Regions from separate parts of the Ferdinandcohnia salidurans genome, predicted to be linked through region 3. Evidence: riboswitches for the same ligand, from Rfam matches in the RefSeq annotation. Region 3 holds a riboswitch; each other region holds the start of a gene.

Region 1 (5,156 bases), on a different contig from region 3:
ACATTAGATATTTCAACCGAATCGGTTATTGTTCTATTACCTGTCGCAACTGCATTTGTTGGATTTATGGTTTCACTTGTCGAAGGTGGCATTAAAGGACTTGATTTAGGGATGTCAGCCTATCAAGTATTTTTATTGAGTATTTTGTTTAATTTTTATGCGATTGTGATGCTTCTTATTGGAATCATCCAAACGTTTTGGCCATCAAAAAAAAGCCATAAATCCCAACACCACGCAGATGAGGAAGAACATGATCATGAATTTCACCGAATGGGAATTAAGAAAGAACTTTCTCTTGTAAAAGCGCAACCTTGGCATTTAATTGTACCGGTGTTTTTACTTTTAGGATTATCTCTCTATCTACTATGGGAAAACGGCAGATCACTTGGTGCTCAAACGGTCTTTGAAGCTTTTTCAATGGCCGATGCAACTTTTGTCATGCTGCTGGCTGTATTTATCACACTCATTTTCACTTTTGTGTTTTATGTGATCCGAAAGCAGAAATTACATGAAATTATGTATCATTTTTACGATGGTGGAAACCAAATGATGCAGGCGATTACCCTTCTCATTCTTATTTGGGCTCTTACTTTATCTGCTGAGGAACTCGGATTTTCCGAATTTATTAGTTCCACTTTAGGGTCATTTTTACCAGGATTTTTAACACCTGCGACGATTTTTCTAATCGGGTCAGTTGTTGGGTACTTTATTGGTTCCTCTTGGGGAACTTGGGGGTTATTTATGCCGCTTGGAATTGCTTTGGCCCTATCAACTGGTGCCTCCATCCCACTAACCGTCGGAGCTGTTTTTGCGAGCGGTGCATTTGGAGCTTTGACTTCCCCACTTGGTGACACAACGATAACTACGGCATCAATTTTAGATTTAGATCTAGTTGAGTATGCACAATATAAATTGAAGGTTTCATCAATAGGGGGAATCATCGCTGTTGTGTTATATATCATTGGTGGATTAGTGTTCTAAAAAAGACTAAACATACAAGTTTAGTCTTTTTTTAGGTATTAGAAGTTTCGTTCTTGATATGTTTTGAAGGCGGGATTTTTTAATACGATTCCAACAATGATAAATCCAAAAATAGATCCCACAATTGAGCTGAAAATAAACGAAGGTATGAAACCAAAAATGGCTGCATCCTGTCCAAGAATAAGTGTGGCAATTGGGTAACAAGCTATTGCCCCTAAGAACCCTGTTCCAATTATTTCACCTGTCATTGCCATTGAAGCCTTCCCCGTTTTGGAATATAGGAATGCTGCTAAAAAAGCCCCTATCATACTCCCTGGAAAGGCAAACAAAGAGCCAGTTCCAAGCATGTTTCGAAGTAAGGACACAGAAAAAGCTTGAAGCACGGCATATGCTGGACCTAAGATAACCGCTGACAAGACATTAATAAAGTGCTGCATAGGAAATACCTTTGTGAAGCCTATTGGTATGGCAAATAAATGACTTGTAACTGTTCCGATAGCGACAAGCATTGCTGTTAACGTCATTTTTAGTGTTTTACTCAAGATGAATCCCCCATTACTGATTTAATTCATTACCAAACCGCCGTCAACAATAAGGTTTTGACCTGTTACCCCTTTACCCCAAGGTGATGCAAAGAAAAGAACTGCGTTTGCTACATCTTCTGGTGTTGTTACTTTTTGAAGTGGTGTAGATTCCTTAATCAATTGGAAAACTTCTTCAGATGTTGCAGAACTCGCATCAGTTGTTTGAAGTAATCCTCCAGAAATCATGTTTACGTTTATTCCATATGAACCAAGGTCTTTTGCCATGTTCCGAGTGAATCCTAAAAGTGCTGCCTTGCTTGTGTTGTAATCATGGTAAGCAACAACAGGATTTTGAAAGAGATTCGTACCAATTGTTACAATACGTCCAAAACCAAGTTCCTTCATGTCTGGAAGGGCTGCTTGTGTTGTGTGTAATGCTCCTTTTATTGCTCCTTCGAGTTGTGCGTGAAAATCCTCCCAAGAAATATTTTCTGCGTTCTTTCTTGCGATTGGGTCAAAACGAAAATTGATTAAGGCATTATTTACAACGGTTGTTATAGGTTGATCAAAATAATTTTTCGCTTTAACAAATAGGCTCTTTACTTGTTCACGATTCCTTACATCAGCTTGAATGGCAATCGCATTTTTACCAATTTCTTCTTGTAGAGAACGAGCTTTGTCTTCACTTTGAAAATAGTTAATTACCACCTTTGTCCCTTCATTAGCAAAAGCTTTTACGATTTCCTTTCCTAATCCACGTGCACCACCGGTAACGAGAATAACCTGATTTTGTAGTTTCATTCAAGTAGCCTCCTCATATAGTAAATAAGAACAACGCAAAAAAGCCAGTTCCACATAAATGGACCTGGCTTAAGGTATCAAGAGAAAATGGACATTTTCCACTCTACTTTCCTCCGCCGGTATAATCCGGATCAGGTCCAAAGGGTTAAAAAACGCACGCTTTTCTCTCAGCCCAGTCGGGCACCCCTAGTAGTTTACGAATATTCTTTCTATAAGGATAGTATGTACTTGCAAAAATGTAAAGGTATTTGATGGTTTCAAGATTCTAAGATTCATTATATGGTATAATATGGATAACAGTCTGAATATTCTATTTATAGAAAGGAGTGCTGGGATGTTATTTTACTTAATGATAGCTCTATTTGCAGTAGGAATCGGCGCGGTTGGTTGCGGTATCTTTATGTTTTTTGTGAAAATGGAAAAGAAAAAGGCGTTTATTATAAGTTTAATAGGATTATTCATTATTGTTGTGACCATGAGTTCTGGTAATCTTCGCCCCTCCTATGAGAAAGAAACTTCAATAATTATTCAGGAAGTATCAGTATCATCCGAAAAAAATGGAGATGGAAAGTACAGTTGTAATGTTAGTGATCCTTACTCCGTGTATCAGTTTTATAGCGAAGATAAAAAAGAGGTAGAGGATTTTTGTGCTCAATTTAGTAAAGGTGAAACTTATGAAATCAAATACCAGTTTAAATCTGGTAAGTACACCATTTTAGGAGTGATTAAGTAAAGGCCGGGAAATTCCTGGCCTTAAATATATTTACTACCTTCTCTAACACTTAGCTTTGGCAATGTTGTATCATTTATAAAGTGACGGACTGAATTAGGGTTTGTCTTTGAGTACTCGCGCAAAGCCCAGCCAATTGCTTTTTGGATGAAAAATTCTTTACTATTAGCGTTGGCTTTTATGTATTTGTAGAGGATGGTTTCATTTGTTTCTTCCTTATATTTTAACTGAAAAAGAATGGATGAACGTGTAAGCCATAAGTGTTTCCCAAAAGCCCAACCTTCAATTTTTTCTTCTATTATACTAGGTGTTACTTTAGCTATATTGCCAACTAGATGTGGAGAAAGAACATCGACAGTATCCCACCAGGATTTTGTAATAATGAGATTCTCTATAAAAGGTAAATGGCTACTATCAATCCTTTTAATAGATTTAACTAAGTAATCCTGTGCAGCATATTGGTATTCCCGTTCATCCTTCATCCACAACTGTGTGACAAGTTCAAGATTTAAATCCTGTTTTAAAATACCTGTTTCTTTATAGAAATCACGTGTTAATTGTCTTCTTAAAGGTGTTTTTATCCCAAGGAATGGAAAATGGTTTTTCATATACTTTTGCATCGGTACTGCGTTTTCGGGATTACTATGTTTTTCGAATATCGTAACGAGATGGTTTAAATCGTCCATTGTATTGCTCCTTTAAAAGATTCGATATCCTAATTGTACTTGAAGCTCCTTTTATTACAAAATAAAAAAACTATCTTTTCTATGTAAGAATACGTACGAAAAGACAGTTTTTTGAATTCGTTACTGTTACTGCATTTTAATAGGAGTTACGACTGCAAATAGGTTTTCTGTTGGATTGTTGAGGTTGACTTCAATTACTTTATACCCTTCACTATCCTTGTAATCATTTGTCACTGGTGTTTTAATCTCGTTGCTCATTTTCCGTACTTCCCTTCTAACATTTTTCTCACACAATAAGTAGTATATGATGAGGTTATGAAAATGTGCTTCCTTTTGAAAAAAATTTTTTTCACCTCACAAATTTTATTTAAAGGTTTGTCCATCTAGTAGTTCTTAATAACAGATTTCACCTATATATTGTATTAATAGATTTCATTAAAAGAAAGGTGGTTGCTATATTGATCGAAAATTCATTTTATACACAAGAATTCCATGGACCCTATGAACTATTTAATTTAGGAGATTTCAAACTCGAGGAAGGTGGCATCATTCCAAACTGTCAACTCGCCTATGCTACATTCGGAGAACTTAACGAAGCAAAAGATAATGCTATTGTCATTCCTACTTGGTTTTCTGGTACAAATAAAGCCTATGAACCATATATCGGCGAAGGACGAGCATTGGACCCTTCTAAATACTTTATCGTAATCATTAACCAAATTGGAAATGGTCTTTCAAGCTCACCTCATAACAGCCCTGCTCCAATAAGTATGTCAGATTTCCCAGATGTAAGAATTGCTGATGATGTACGAGCTCAGCATCAATTCCTTACTGAAAAATATGGTATCAATGAAATTGAGTTAGTTGTTGGCGGGTCAATGGGAGCACAACAAACATACGAATGGGCAGTTAGATATCCCGATATGGTTAAACGTGCTGCTCCGATTGCTGGTACTGCCAAGAATACGACACATGATTTCATCTTTACGGATACACTAATCGAAGCGATTACTTCAGATCCCGGCTGGAACCATGGAAACTACAAGTCTTGTACAGAAGTGGTCGACGGATTAAACAGGCATGCTAAAATATGGGCTGTTATGGGACTTAGTACAGAATTTTACAAACAGGAAAAATGGCGTCAATTTGGTGTCAATTCTGTCGATGAATTCGTCAACGGCTTTTTACAGCCACTTTTTGCAGCGATGGATCCAAACGCCCTATTAACAATGGCGTGGAAATGGCAACGAGGTGATGTAAGTCGAATGACAAATGGAAATCTTGAAGTAGCACTTGGAAGAATCCAAGCCAAAACATTTGTTATGCCAATTGATGAAGACATGTTCTTCCCACCGCGTGATTGTGAAGCAGAACAAAAATTGATAGCTAACAGTGAACTTCGTGTAATTAACAGCAATTGTGGTCATTTTGGCT
Region 2 (5,156 bases), on a different contig from region 3:
TCCAAAGTAGAAACTCCAAGCATGAGTCCGAATAAGGGTGTGATTCAGACAAGTACAGAGGAAATCTCCAAGCTCGAGTCCGAAAGAGGGTGTGATTCTGACAAGGCCAAAGGAAATCCACAAGTTTAAGTCCGAATGATAGCATGATTCTGACAAGAACAGTGGAAAACTCCATTATTGAGTCAAAATGAGTGAATGTAATATTCGATAGGATGGGTTAAACTGTAGAAAATGAACATATTAAAACTTTTTAAAACTGAAAGTGAACTTTTTTATGACTTCGTACGTACTATTAGCGAAATATAAAAATAACCAAATCTTCTCGGGGGAGAATTCAATGCATGGATGAAAAGGAACTAATTCGCAGTGCAAAGCGTGGTGACTCACTCGCGTTTGCAATGCTTTTTAAAGAGCATTATCCTTTTTTAGTTAAGTATTTAATAAAAGTTACAATGAAACCTGATATTGCTGAAGACATCGCACAAGAGGCAATGATGAAAAGTATGGAAAAAATCAAAATGTATAACGGTAAAGCAAAATTCTCCTCATGGCTAATAACAATTGCGACGAACTTATACATAGACGATATCCGTAAAAAGAAACGCGAACAAAATTATCAGCAACAGGAGCAAGCATTACGCAAAATGAAGTGGCAATTCGAGAACCAATCTGAGGATTGGAATGATGTTCTTAATGCACTAGGAAGGCTTTCTGATGAAATTCGGATTCCAATTGTTCTCAAACATTATTATGGGTATTCGTATGAAGAAATCGCTGATATGCTTCATATCGCCATTGGTACTGTTAAATCAAGAATACATAATGGAATCCATACAGTAAGAAAGGAGCTGAAACCTCATGAAGAAAAACAAGCTAGTCCTACTAAACAACAAACAACAACATGAAGAGGATAAAGAAACGATTCAAGATATAAATGAAGCTCTTACTAAAATAGATCATCATTACTCGGTTTTCACTCCGGACCTACAAGTATTTGAACAAATGGTTGCAATTGAACAACAAAAACAAAAGAAGAAATTTAGAAGAGATTTAACCGCATTTATATTGGTTGCTCTATTCTTGATGACATGTCTAATATCCGCATTCTTCCAGCTACCGCTAGTATTTATCATCATTCAAGGCATTGCAACTATTAGCTTGCCAGTATATAGCTTCTTTCGTTATCGAAAACGGGTGATTGTCCATGAATACGAATAATACCCTGCTTTTATTAGTAGTTGTGATTATCGTACTTATTCAAGGTTTGTGGCTATTTTTAGATGCAAGAAAGCGGGGACATAATTATTGGTTTTGGGGAATATGGGGATTAATTCAAACACCGATGCCCCTTGTTTGTTATTTCATTTTTGCTAGAAAAATTTATCGACGTAAAGCAGGTAGGGAATGATGAGGGATATTGCAAAATATATTGTATTAATGATAGCCATTGTAGGACAAATCGTAGGAATTGTATTTTTGTTCATTGATATTTCAAAGGCACTGACATTCTATGCCTTTTACATGGTTGCCATTATTCTATTATTCGCCCTATTAGTATGGGAACGAAAACGAGAGAAAGAGGAGGATGACGAAAATGATTATCGTGACTACTGATTTTGTACCTGGCAAAGAAGTAAAAGAACTAAAAGGATTTGTAAGAGGGGGGACAGTTCAGTCAAAGCACATTGGAAAAGACATTATGGCTGGATTAAAGACAATTGTTGGAGGAGAAATCTCCGATTATACTGAAATGCTGGAAGAAGCCCGCCAAAAAGCAATTGGTCGAATGGTGGAAGATGCAAACGCAAAAGGAGCAAATGCAGTAATCGGGATGCGATTGCAAACCTCAGCTGTTATGCAAAATGCATCTGAAATTATTGCATATGGAACAGCAGTTTATGTAGAGTAACAAGTAAACCTTAAAAAAGCCTTGATAATTATTTCCAACATGTTATGATTGGAAATAAGAAAAATTGCATAAATAATTGTAATTCCACTAGGGGTGCCTTTAAAAAAGGTAAATGTATGGATGGGTTTATACCTTTAAATCGTTTACTTTAAGGCTGAGATTGAGGATTGATTTTTCATAACCTTGAGACCCTTAGAACCTGATCTGGTTGATACCAGCGTAGGGAAGTGGGTAGACGGGTCTCTTTATTTTTTATATGTCTAAATCCAAACCACTTTCTTTACGTTGTTAAAGAAGGTGGTTTTTTATTTTGTAAATAACAGTAAAGCGAGGAGAAATGAACATGTTATTTTCAGAAGAAATACGTAAAGAGGCAAACCATATTTGGGAGGCAAGTTTTGATCATCCATTTGTCAAAGGAATTGGAGACGGTACATTACCAATTAAATGTTTTCGCTACTATGTCATGCAGGATGCCTATTACCTAACTCATTTTGCAAAAGTGCAGTCTTTAGGTGCAGCAAAGGCAGAGGACTTACATACGACAAACCGACTTGCTATTCATGCTCAAGGAACTTACGAGGCCGAACTAGCACTGCATAAAAGTTTTTCGGAGAGACTTGAGATTACGGAGGAAGAAAGAAAAACCTTTAAACCTGCACCGACAGCATATGCATATACATCACACTTGTATAGAGCCGCTTATTCTGGCCATTTGGGTGATATAATTGCTGCTTTATTACCTTGCTATTGGCTATATTATGAAATTGGTGAAAGACTTAAAGATTGCAAACCAGAAGAGCCGATTTACCAGGAGTGGATTGCGGCGTATGGTGGGGACTGGTTTAAAGAACTAGTAGAAGAACAGATTGATAGAGTAAATAAATTAGCAGAAAAAGCGACGCAAGAAGATCGAGACCGTATGAAAGAACATTTTATGATTAGCAGTCAATATGAGTACTCCTTTTGGGAAATGGCGTACCAATTAGAAAACTGGCCTATTCTAGCAAAAATGTCTGTATGAACAAAAGAGAAAAGGAGAGGTATAAATGAGCAAAGGGTTAAAACTAACTGATATTTTGGTTACGATCGTAATCGCCATTGCATTCGGGATTGTTTATATTGTTTGGGGTTCTTTATATTATGTTGTAAAGCCCATTGGGCTACATGCCGACCAATTAATCTATGGAATGTGGTTTATTGCAGCGCCTGTTGCGTATCTTGTGATTCGTAAACCGGGTGTTGCCTTACTGGCAGAAATTGCAGCTGCCTCAGGTGAATTTATTTTAGGGTCTCCATGGGGCCTAACCGTTCTGCTGTACGGTGTTGTACAAGGGCTGTTTGCTGAAGCAGTGTTTATGCTATTTCGATATAAAAAATATAATATTGCTGTGGTCGTCTTGGCAGCTATAGCTTCTTGTCTAGGGTCAGTAATAATGGATTTTGCATATGGAGAAATAGGTGACTTAGCTGCATGGAATCTCATTTTGTTCCTAGTTGCTAGATTCGTAGGTTCCATCTTGTTTGCCGGTGTATTTGCTTACTATCTAGTAAGTGCGTTGGAAATGACAGGAGTAACAAAACTTGTACGCCCACTATCCAGCAGTGATTTTGATGCACTAGATCAAAAATAAAAGGGGTCGAATATGGAATCAATTGCCTTTGTAGAAAACCTTCGTTTAACATTTCCTGGAGATAAGTCCTTGCTTTTTAAGGACTTATCTTGCCATATTAAAAAAGGAGAGAAGATATTAATTCTCGGACCTTCAGGATGTGGGAAATCGACAATCCTTCAAGTATTAAGCGGGATTATTCCAAACTCAATAGAATTACCAATGAAGGTAAATAAGTTACAGATTCCCAAAGAATGGGGCTATGTTTTTCAGGATCCTGATTCACAGTTTTGCATGCCATATGTTGATGAAGAACTTGCATTTGTTTTAGAAAATCTACAAATTCCTAGGGAGCAAATGGACGAACGGATAAAAAGTCTGTTAGAGCAAGTTGGATTAGATTTAGAAGATTTCCACACAAACATTCAAACTTTGTCTGGAGGCATGAAACAACGTTTAGCCATAGCATCTGTCTTGGCATTAGAGCCGGATGTATTATTTTTAGATGAGCCTTCATCCATGCTTGATCCACTGGGTACAAAGGAAATTTGGGAAGTTATAAGAAATGTTGTGGAGGATAAAACAGTAGTCATCGTAGAGCACAAACTAGACCACGTCCTTCCAATTGTTGATCGAATTATCCTTTTTAATGAATCTGGAGAAATCATTGCTGATGGTTCAAAAGCTGAAATTTTTTCTAGCTATAAAACACTCATCAAAGAGCAAGGTATTTGGTATCCGGGGGTCTGGGAGCACTTTATTCAAGACTTTAAATGGATGGAATATGTAAATACAGAAGGTTTTAATCATCCATCTATTCGCCTTGAGGAATTTAAGGGATATAGACAGAAAAAGGAAAAAATATATGTGAACGATGTTCAAGTCCATGAAGGAGAATGGATTGTGGTCAAGGGGAGAAATGGTGCTGGGAAAAGTACCCTGCTTCACTCTCTAATGCAATTCATTCAAACAAAAGGTCACTATTCATTTTTTGGAGAAGTAGTTACATCTTCAAAGAAGCTCGATCAACTCATGACCTTTGTATTTCAAAACCCTGAGCTTCAATTTGTAACAAACTCTGTTTATGAAGAAATTGCGTATTCATTAAGAATTGATAAACGAAATGAACGAGAAATATCTGAGACTGTAGAGGAACTACTTCGAATCTTTCACCTCATAGAGCATCAAAATAAACATCCTTACCAATTATCTATGGGGCAAAAAAGAAGATTAAGTGTAGCAGCCTCAATTGTAAGAGATCAGCAAATTCTTCTACTAGATGAGCCTACATTTGGACTTGACTCAAAAAATACGTTTGCACTTCTTTCTTTACTAGAAGATTATAGACAAAAGAACAAAACGATCATAATGGTTACACATGATGAAAAAATTGAAGAGTATTTTGCGACTAGAAGCTGGACCATTGAGAATGGGAGATTAATCAAAGATCAATTGCTGAATCGGGCAAAAGTAAATCTTAGTCTCGTGCAAGTGTAATCAGGGAAAGGAATTTACTCATGGAAATTTTAAGTAAAGATACATGGCTACATCGAATAAATCCAAGTATAAAGCTGTTCGTGCTAGTCAGTTTATGTATTGCAGTATTATTCATCGATACTCTTCATCTACTTATT
Region 3 (5,156 bases):
GATGAAGGACAATGGCATATCTTTGGTGGTAGTGTCAATAATCTCACCTCACATGAAGTTTCCGATAACGGACTTGGCAGTACTTTATATGATTGCCTTGTTAGAATTGAAAAGCTTTAGAATGGTGGATTTATACAAAAGCCGTTTCTAGCCGAAACGGCTTGTATTTTTTATAAGGAAAACCTATAATTGTTGAAGGCTAGTATGTTTCGGATAAGAGGAGTGGAAAAATCAATGGCGTTAACAGCAGGTATCGTTGGTCTTCCTAACGTTGGAAAATCAACTCTTTTTAATGCAATTACACAAGCAGGTGCGGAATCAGCGAACTATCCGTTCTGTACAATTGACCCAAATGTGGGGATTGTTGAGGTTCCAGATGAGCGTTTAAATAAATTAACGGAATTAGTACAACCTAAAAAAACTGTACCAACAACCTTTGAATTTACTGATATTGCAGGGATTGTAAAAGGTGCCAGTAAAGGGGAAGGTCTTGGTAATAAATTTTTATCACATATTCGCCAGGTAGATGCGATTTGTCATGTGGTACGCTGTTTTGCAGATGATAATATCACTCACGTAGCAGGTAAGGTAGATCCAATTGCCGATATTGAAACAATCAACTTAGAGTTGATTTTAGCTGACCTTGAATCAGTTGATAAGCGAATTGACCGTGTTGCAAAGCTTGCTAAGCAAAAGGATAAGGATGCAGTTGCTGAGCATGAGGTGCTTGTACAGTTAAAAGAAGCATTTGAAAATGAGCAGCCAGCTCGTGCAGTTGAATTTACTGAAGAGCAACTGAAATATGTAAAGGGAATGCACTTACTAACAAGTAAACCAGTATTGTATGTTGCGAATGTTAGTGAAGACGAAGTAGCAGACCCTTCTTCGAATGAATATGTTCAATTAGTACGTGAGTTTGCACAAAAGGAAAATGCTGAAGTCATTGTTGTTTGTGCAAAGATTGAGTCTGAAATTGCAGAGCTTGAAGGGGAAGAAAAGGCAATGTTCCTTGAAGAGCTAGGAATAGAAGAGTCTGGTCTTGATCAATTGATTCGAGCTGCGTATCACTTATTAGGACTTGCTACGTATTTTACTGCCGGTGTACAAGAGGTAAGAGCGTGGACGTTTAGAAAAGGAATGAAGGCTCCACAGTGTGCTGGTATCATTCACTCTGATTTTGAGAGAGGATTTATCCGCGCTGAGACGGTATCGTATGAAGACCTTCTTACAGGCGGTTCTATGAATGCTGCTCGTGAGGCAGGAAAGGTTCGCCTAGAAGGTAAAGAATATGTTGTACAAGATGGGGATGTCATTCATTTCCGATTTAATGTATAAGGTGTTTAACGAGGAACTAGCCACAGGACGATGATATACACGTTTTGTGGCTGTTTTGTTAAGGTAACAGGTGATTATTAGCTCAATCGTGAGAAACTTTTATTTATTTTTTCAATTGAGCTAATAATCCGTTGTTGAAACAGTTCTTGCCTACGATTTTTTTATGTGCTATAATATTTTTCTGTGAGTAATTGAAATAATTGCTCCTTGCCCTTTTTAGGTAAAAGGGCCGTTAGTCCAAAAGGAGGTGTAACGTGATGAGAAAATACGAAGTTATGTATATCATCCGTCCAAACATTGATGATGAAGCGAAAAAGGCTTTAGTTGAGCGCTTTAATGGCATTCTAACAGACAATGGTGCGGAGATTACAAACGTAAAAGAATGGGGTAAGCGCCGTTTAGCTTATGAAATCAATGATTTCCGCGATGGTTATTACATGATTCTTAACGTAATGTCTAATGCTGAAGCTGTTAACGAATTCGATCGTTTAGCGAAAATCAGTGAAGATATTATCCGTCATATCGTTGTTAAAGTAGAAGAATAAGAATTATTTAGAGTATAGACTCTGTTTGAATATCCTGTTAGGAGATGGTTCTGATGATGAATCGCGTAGTTCTTGTAGGGAGACTTACAAAAGACCCTGAATTACGATATACCCCAAGTGGAGTTGCAGTAGCAACCTTCACGCTCGCAGTGAATCGAGCATTTACGAATCAGTCAGGTGAACGTGAAGCTGACTTCATTAATTGCGTTGTATGGCGCCGACCAGCTGAGAATGTTGCAAACTTCTTAAAGAAGGGCAGCTTAGCAGGTGTTGATGGTCGTCTTCAAACAAGAAATTATGAAGGCCAGGATGGCAAACGCGTATATGTTACTGAGGTTGTAGCAGAAAGTGTTCAATTCCTTGAACCAAGAAATGCAAATGACCAACAGCGTAGCGGTGGAGGTAACCCTGGTGGCGGCTATGGCGGTAATCAAGGCAGCTATGGTGGCAATCAAGGTGGTTTTGGCGGTAACCAGGGTGGAAACCAAGGTAACCAAGGTCAAGGCGGCTATTCTCCATTTGGACAGAGTCAGAACCCAAATCAAAACCAAGGACCTACAAGAGTAGACCAAGATCCATTTGCAAATGACGGACAACCTATCGATATTTCAGATGATGATCTTCCATTCTAACTTGTAAGTCAATCATATAATGAAAACTAAAAAGGAGGGAAAATCAATGGCAGGCGGACGTAAAGGTGGACGTGCAAAGCGTCGTAAAGTGTGTTACTTCACAGCTAATGGAATTTCACACATCGATTATAAAGAAGTAGATTTACTTAAAAAATTCGTTTCTGAGCGTGGTAAAATTTTACCTCGTCGTGTAACAGGTACTAGCGCAAAATACCAACGTAAATTAACAGTTGCTATTAAACGTGCTCGTCAAATGGCATTATTACCATATGTATCTGGTGAATAATAAAGAAAAGCGATGATCGCCTAATGCGGTCATCGCTTTTTTGATATTTTATTTAATGAACTACTAGAATCGTTTCTGTACTTCTTGTTTTAGTAAGAAGAAACGTGGTGAAGAAAGAATTAATAAGGTCATAATAATGGAACAGAAGATGAATGCACCTAAAAAAGTGATGCCGTTAGCTGTTAGAGAAAACCATACTGCTTCAAAGCCTTTTAGCTGTTCAGCGAAGAAGACAAAACCTGATACGAAATGCCAAAAGTAGCGAGCAAGGCTTCCAATGAAAATGGCACTAATGATTAAAGCTAATGACTTACCTTTGTTACCAGTTCTTAAGCTTTCCTGAACGCCATTTTTGAATAAACCGGCAAATCCAATGAAAGAAAAAGCTAAGAAATAGTCGATGGCACCTTGAACTGGATGGATAATCCAAGGATCAAAAATCACCTGTAGAAGTCCCCATAAAAATCCGGCAAGGAAACCAATTTTAAATCCCCACCTTAGTGCGACAATAAATATAGGTATCATTGCGAATGATATAGAGATGGAAGGACCAATTTTTATTGATGGTACAAACATGTCTAATGCTAGCGCTAATACGGCAAAAATCGCCGCTTCAATCATAGCCTGTAACCTAGTATTTCTCATAAAAAAAACCCCCTTGAAGTGTGTAATGAACAAAACGCACCCCAAAGGAGAACAACTTTAATAAAAGGTTAAGTTCTCATAAATCTCCACATTCCTACGCTAGCATTAACTAACAGGTTCGAAGGGTCTGAACTTTTAACGTTCACTCTCAGCAAATTGCTCCCCTTGTGGTTACGTTTATTAATTAATTACTATCATAATAGAAAATAGGGAAAAGTAAAACAAAAAGTTTCATCACAGTGAAACTTCAACGAAAGACTGACATGCCCTACTTCAAACGCCGAAGTCGCCAAATCCTATGGAAGTCCAAAAGTTGAAGACTTCCTTGTAAATCTTTAAAATAGAAAGTGGTTGTAAAACAGGCTCCTGTTTTTTGATGTGTTGCAATATAAGTTGAGGTGAAAAGGTGAAAAATACAAAATTATTAACAGAAGGTGCCATGCTTTTAGCAGTATACAGTGTACTGTTACTGGTCAGTCTATATCTCCCACTACTTGGAACGGTACTTTCATTCCTTTTGCCCATTCCATTTATTCTGTTTACAGTGAAGTATAAAGTAAAGCAGTCATTGTTGTTTATATTGATCGCCTTTTTCCTATCAGGACTATTAGGTTCTGTTATGGGGATTATACTTACGATCATGTTTGGAGTTACAGGGATTTTATTAGGTGAAATGATTAACAGGGGAAGAAGTGGAATCGAACTATTCTTAGGCGCATGTTTGTCCTATTTGTTTTCGATTGTGCTGCTGTTTGTCACGGTTAATCTCGTTCTGCAAGTTAACATCAATGAAGTACTAAAAGAAAGCACACAAGAATCTTTTGCAATGGCTGAGAGTATAATGAGGGCAACAGGGGGAGAAATGAATACAGAAGCCATTACACGGCTTGAAGAATCGGTTGAAATAATGCAATACATGATGCCAAGTATGTTTGTCTTTCTTGCGATGTTATTGGCTTTCATAACCGTTGTGGCGGTTAAACCTGTTCTAGTAAGGCTTCGGGTGAAAATGAATCCATTCCCGCCATTTCGTGAGATTAATTTTCCAAAGAGTATCTTATGGTATTACTTATTGATTTTACTTTTGAGCTTTGTTGAGATGGAAAAGGGGACATTTGGATATACCGCCTTTTTAAACTTCTTTTTTATACTGCAGTTGTTAATGGTCATTCAAGGTTTGTCATTTATTTATTATTACTGTCATCAAAAAAGAATTCCAAAGGCCGTACCGATTGTTCTAACGGTCTTAACACCATTTCTCCTTTATATTATTCGAATCTTAGGTATAATTGACTTAGGATTCCAACTGCGAAATCGAATTAGTAAAAAGAAGTAAAACAAAGCTTTAGGAGCTGAAAATTACATGCCAGACTTTTACAAAAGAAAGTTGTTTCGCTATCCCTTATATGCATTACTTGTTATCACAAGTATTTTTAGTGCAATTCTCGTTTATTTTCAGTGGGTGATTGGGTTAGCAAGTTTTCTGCTCCTTGGATTAATTACGTACTATTTGTACAAAGCAAACTCACTTCTAAAAAAAGAAATGGAGCATTATATCTCAACTCTATCCTATCGCTTAAAAAAGGTTGGCGAAGAAGCATTAATGGAAATGCCGATTGGGATCTTGCTATATAATGATGAGTTTCAAGTTGAATGGGCAAATGCCTACTTATCAAATTGCCTTGACGCTGATACGTTAGTGGGGAGATCTCT
Region 4 (5,156 bases), on a different contig from region 3:
AACCTTGGCTAAATTAAGATCCCATTAGGCGGTGGTATAGTGGAAAATCATGTAGATGACATTAAAACAAATATAGAGAAACTAAGGAGTACCATAAGTAATGAACTTTCAAAAAAGCTTGATTTAAATAAATGTGAACGAGTGGTTGAAAAGCTGGATTCTTTTTCGGCAAGTTGTGAAGAGTGTCAGCAACATCTAGTTGATTTAAAGAATCATTTTACTCAACTGGAAGCGAATGACGATGAAATTGATAAGGACAGTAAACATCATAAACAAGTGATCAAAGGAATTGCTGCACATCTTCAAAAGGAACATAAGTTGGTACCTGAAGGGATGTATCTCACATTATACATGTCTATAGGTATGAGTTTGGGTATGGTGTTTGGATTAACGATTTTTGATAATATTGCATTAGGGTTGCCGATTGGGATGAGCATCGGCATTGCGATTGGTGCTGGTTTGGATGCAGATGCTAAGAAAAAAGGGAATACAATATAGTCTTTAGGACACTTACAAATGTGAGTGTTTTTTGTTTGGGTTAGGTGAGAGTTGCTTAACAAATAATTTGAACTTTCTTAAAAACTACTGGAAAATTTTATGATATACTGTTTAGTAGAGGAGGCAGTGTAATGAAAAATAAACAGCGATTACTAACTGTAATGACCATCATAGCATTTTTCTCGTTAGTTGCTTGTAGTAACTCAACGGATGAGGCAAATGCTAAACCAGAAAACGAAGAATCAGAAACTAGCACGAATTTAAAAACAGAGGAAAAACCAGCTACCAATGAGAAGTCTGGTGAAATAAATAAATCTGAGAGTCCTGAAAATACTCAGATTAAAAACAAAGAAGAGACATCTAAAGAACCATCTACGACTGAACATGACGAGACATCGAAATCTAGTAACAAGAATGAAATAACCGAAGGTATGAAGGATGCATATCTTAAAGAATTAAATAAAATGGAAGAAGCAGATAGAAACGCCGAAGATACAGCAACAATGGCAGAATTGGAAGAACAAGAGGCGGCAAGGTATAAAAAGTGGGATGAAAAATTGAACGAGATTTATGGAATGTTAAATGAACAGCTTGACTCTGAACAAATGAATCAATTACGAGAAGAACAACGAAATTGGATTAAACATAGAGATGAAACCGCAAAAGAATCATCATTGAAATATAAAGGTGGCTCGACGGAAACCTTAGAATATGTAGCTACCCAAGCAACTATGACAAGGGAAAGATGCTATGCGCTGGTTGCAAAGTATATGAATTGATTGTTTGATGATTAAGATAAAAATGAGTTGGCTATAAATGCCAACTCGTTTTTTTTACGGGATGCTGGAACATGTCCATTGACTCAAGCGGGATAAATGGACATGTCTTACTTGCCTTTTCGTATCCGCTATGTTTAACTAGTATCTAGTAACTTAATAATCTAACAATTCGACTAGGGGAGCATGTTTGTGCTGAGAGATAGAGATATCGACCCTTTGAACCTGATCTAGGTAACACTAGCGTAGGGAAGTGGAGTTGGCACGTTATGTGTAAACAAACGATATATATTGCCTAACCCATTTCTAGTCACTAGTGATGGGTTTTTTTTATCTCCCCCAAGGTCAAATGGAGAAAGGGGACAAGAAAGTGAGCAGTCTTTTTACTGATCGTTTATGGAATCGAGTGGAGCCTATTTGGAATTCGTATTTGGAGCATCCTTTCGTGAAAGGGATTGGCGAGGGTTGGTTGGAAAAGGAAAGTTTAAGCATTATATGAAGCAGGATTATGTGTACCTGATTGAGTATTGCAGACTTTTTGCGTTGGGGAGTGCGAAGGCCCCGGATTTAAAAACGATGTCCATTTTTGCAAACCTTTTGCATGGTACGTTGGAGATGGAGATGGATCTTCACCGCCAATATGCCGCAAAGTTTGAAATATCTCCAGAAGAGCTCGAGGCGACTAGACCTGCATCAACTACAACATCTTACACAAGCTACATGTTGAATGTAGCGCAACTTGGTGGTGTAGAAAATGTTGTCGCTGCAGTCCTAGCCTGTGCATGGAGCTATAACTTTATTGGAAAAGAGCTCGTCAAATGGCCTGGAGCAGTTGAGCATGAATTCTATGGGGAATGGGTGAAAATGTATTCATCCGATGAGTTTTCAGCGTTAGCGGAAGACTGTAAGCAGCTTATCAATGAAATCGCAAGCGGAAAACCAGAGCGAGATTTAGCAGTACTTGAAGAAATCGTCGTCAAAACGAGTATGTTTGAATATATGTTCTGGGATATGGCCGAAAATCTTGAGGAGTGGCCGATTAATCTATAGGACAAGTGGTTAGGTTCCGTGCACATGTTCAGTCACGGAACCTTTTTTCGTAATAAAATTTCCACAAAGTTTCGATTTCTTTCATATGGAATAATCTTGGAAAGTAGCCCAATTTTCATGTCTAGCAAACTGAGGATAGGCAGAAGTGAAGGTAACTATGATGGGAGCGTGGTCAAGAGTAGGGTAAGCATTGAATAAAAATCGATCTCCGTATCGAATAGCTGTTAAGGCAAGTGGCAATTCACGTCTAAAGATTTCATTTCGCTTTGCTGCAACTTGTAGGTTATATTCTCCTTGATCAATATATAAATAAACCTGGTAATGGAAGTGACTTCCATCTGTTCTCCATTCACCTAATACTTCATCTCTCATCGAATTAATTTTATCCCAGGCATAATGATAGCCTATTGTTAAAAATAATTCGGCAGTTGTATCAGAGTGTGTTAGTGTGTAATATCTTGGAATAATGGGTGCTGTAGCAGTAACGCTATCCCTGTATTCGACCGATAATTTGTCGGGATTGAATGTGCTCAAAAAATCATCTCCTGTCGGATATTAAATCTTATTTAAGTCCATTAATAATTCCATCATTTATATATATATAATTCAATGTGAAAACATGAAGATTTTTTATCGTGCAAAAAGGACTAGGAAATTAAATTTCCTAGTCCTTTATTAGGCTAACTAGTCTTATACTTTTCTATCTACTGCTTGGGGAGGTTGTTCAAACCATTTTTCTTTTATCGCTAACAGTAAGCCCATTCCATAAAACTTTTTCATATCATCTGATATTTTATCTAATTTTGCAACTATATCCGTTCGTAAACTGGAAGTCATAGCTTGATTTACCATAGTAAAACAGAATATACCTAAACAAGTATTAGCAAAAAACAACATTAATTTATCGGAAAAAGGAGATATCTCTATATTCGAAATTTGATAGTCTCCTGAAGCTGAAATCGGAATATTTTCTTCTTCAAGAACTTCTTGAAGTGAATGTAGAACTTTTTCGATCCCATCTCTGCCTTTTCCAAAGTGTTGTTTCAAATCTTTTTTTTGGGCTAATTTACTAAAAGTAACAAAAATCATCTTTGAAAACTGTCCCCTATAGATAATCCTTGAAAGATTAGCTATCTCAGCAGCGTTTAAAGGTCTTGAACTACCAATAAAACCATTGAGATACATGAAGTTTTTAGCATATTCCACCTCACTATCGATTGCTACTTGTGGAGGTTTCAAATATACGCCTTTGGATAACATGAGGTCTACAATTTCATTCTGGATATTTACAGAAAACGTAATGTTACCTTGAAAATGATTCCGAATATCGCTTCTTGGGCAATCTGATAATGCAATAGGATATGTACTCATCGCGAGATGTGTTAAATCGAAACAAAAATTCAAAATAAATATATCAGAAAATACTTTGGTCACGTCCACACTTACATCTTCATCGGTAAAACCAAGAGGGACAGAAAGATTTTCTTTATTAAAGATATCATTAAGTTCATCAAGATTCTTTTCAGATTGAATTAACATTTTTTCAACAATGTGTTTTATATGACTATCTTCCGTACTTACCAAAAAATATTCAAATAGTCTTTGTTGCATACTGCTCATTAAAAACGAAGACCAAATATTAGATACCTCAGTTGCGGTTAATTTTAGAAATGGCAAATGTTCATTTGATTGTTCCATCTTAGATCCACTCCTTTCTAAATAGAATATTAAACAAAATAGTAGTTATATGTATAAGAGCAGTAGGGATAGTTACTACCCTATTAAAACATAGTTAGTTTTCCCATTTTGTTTAATAATTACTATGAAGAAAGTCGAGAAGATATAGGGAAGTTCTTAGAACAAAGCAGGGTCAAGGGGACAGGTTCGTGACCTAGCCGGATCACGGAACCTGTCTCTCTGAGCCTACAAAATCGTTTTTCTATTACTGCCCTTTGCTGTTAGAGGTGTAGTCAGTTTTTAACCAGGCGATAGGGCTCATATTTACTTTGTTCACACCTGCATATTTTGTAAGTGTTGGAACAACGCTGTCTAATGGGACCACGTTATACGTATAAGGGAGTTTCTCGTCATAGTTATACTCAAAGACAAATGGATCAGTTGGTGGGTTCATTTTACTCATATTTTCACTTCCAACAATATGAGAAGACCATGCCCAATTTCCAATCGTAGATTTATCATGCCATGTAAATCCTTTTGTAAATAGATTTTCCCCATTGTTGTCCCAACTGCTTCCTGTATACGTTCCATATTGATTGGAGATTTTTGAGTTTACAATTAAGTTTCTATTATAAGCTGCTTGGAATAAATCAGCCCATTGGGCATCCATATTTTTAGTATCTAATCCCTGAATTTCCGCACCTGTGATTGGCTCGTTAATGTCATTGAATACAGATGTATCTGCTGCAATTGAGGCACCATTTCTAGCATTTAGTGCTCGTGAAAGTGTATCTGTACCGAATTCAGCAATTGCGGTAACATTCTCTAAAATCGCATGATGAGTGGAATTATCCAAATACAAGTTGTACGCATGACCAGAACCTTGGCGTATCATAGGGATTCTCTGTCCAACATTGGTATACGTATTATAAGCGAGTGTTAAACGTATTCTTTGATTGCCGTCCTTTATCTCATTACCACTACTTGACACATAATTCACATAGTCTTTATCACCAGAACCCGATAAATGCACCTTACTGTGGTACGCAGCATAGGCCATGATTTGTTCTTTAGTGGCACCTTCGTTACGCATGTTGTAATACACGCTATCGGAATTCAATTCATTTGCAGCATATTTCTCTTCCATAAACTGAA

What was found. A riboswitch is a leader RNA that binds a small molecule or an ion and turns the genes downstream of it on or off. The one in region 3 is predicted to bind thiamine pyrophosphate.
Region 1: another riboswitch for thiamine pyrophosphate. It lies ahead of ACFSFW_RS05480 (3-oxoacyl-ACP reductase); the one in region 3 lies ahead of thiT (energy-coupled thiamine transporter ThiT).
Region 2: another riboswitch for thiamine pyrophosphate. It lies ahead of tenA (thiaminase II); the one in region 3 lies ahead of thiT (energy-coupled thiamine transporter ThiT).
Region 4: another riboswitch for thiamine pyrophosphate. It lies ahead of tenA (thiaminase II); the one in region 3 lies ahead of thiT (energy-coupled thiamine transporter ThiT).

Annotation. Positions count from the first base shown of each region.
Region 1 is NZ_JBHUEK010000007.1:519,071-524,226, forward strand. It holds gene ACFSFW_RS05470 (Na+/H+ antiporter NhaC family protein) at 1-981, shown strand, start outside; gene thiW (energy coupling factor transporter S component ThiW) at 1,020-1,523, opposite strand; gene ACFSFW_RS05480 (3-oxoacyl-ACP reductase) at 1,545-2,306, opposite strand; TPP riboswitch at 2,398-2,504, opposite strand; gene ACFSFW_RS05485 (hypothetical protein) at 2,641-3,039, shown strand; gene ACFSFW_RS05490 (DNA alkylation repair protein) at 3,060-3,722, opposite strand; gene ACFSFW_RS05495 (hypothetical protein) at 3,849-3,980, opposite strand; gene ACFSFW_RS05500 (alpha/beta fold hydrolase) at 4,181-5,156, shown strand, end outside.
Region 2 is NZ_JBHUEK010000026.1:124,061-129,216, forward strand. It holds gene sigY (RNA polymerase sigma factor SigY) at 342-905, shown strand; gene ACFSFW_RS18800 (YxlC family protein) at 859-1,218, shown strand; gene ACFSFW_RS18805 (sigmaY antisigma factor component) at 1,205-1,408, shown strand; gene ACFSFW_RS18810 (hypothetical protein) at 1,405-1,614, shown strand; gene ACFSFW_RS18815 (YbjQ family protein) at 1,595-1,909, shown strand; TPP riboswitch at 1,989-2,152, shown strand; gene tenA (thiaminase II) at 2,253-2,933, shown strand; gene ACFSFW_RS18825 (ECF transporter S component) at 2,959-3,543, shown strand; gene ACFSFW_RS18830 (ABC transporter ATP-binding protein) at 3,556-5,019, shown strand; gene ACFSFW_RS18835 (energy-coupling factor transporter transmembrane component T family protein) at 5,040-5,156, shown strand, end outside.
Region 3 is NZ_JBHUEK010000025.1:782,039-787,194, reverse strand. It holds gene ACFSFW_RS18090 (molybdopterin-dependent oxidoreductase) at 1-120, shown strand, start outside; gene ychF (redox-regulated ATPase YchF) at 235-1,335, shown strand; gene rpsF (30S ribosomal protein S6) at 1,593-1,880, shown strand; gene ssb (single-stranded DNA-binding protein) at 1,934-2,512, shown strand; gene rpsR (30S ribosomal protein S18) at 2,559-2,798, shown strand; gene thiT (energy-coupled thiamine transporter ThiT) at 2,862-3,443, opposite strand; TPP riboswitch at 3,518-3,619, opposite strand; gene ACFSFW_RS18060 (YybS family protein) at 3,850-4,779, shown strand; gene ACFSFW_RS18055 (DHH family phosphoesterase) at 4,807-5,156, shown strand, end outside.
Region 4 is NZ_JBHUEK010000023.1:8,133-13,288, forward strand. It holds gene ACFSFW_RS14370 (glycine zipper domain-containing protein) at 40-498, shown strand; gene ACFSFW_RS14375 (lysozyme inhibitor LprI family protein) at 630-1,277, shown strand; TPP riboswitch at 1,443-1,543, shown strand; partial or broken gene tenA (thiaminase II) at 1,624-2,324, shown strand; gene ACFSFW_RS14385 (staygreen family protein) at 2,406-2,858, opposite strand; gene ACFSFW_RS14390 (DUF3231 family protein) at 3,015-4,022, opposite strand; gene ACFSFW_RS14395 (pectate lyase family protein) at 4,267-5,156, opposite strand, start outside.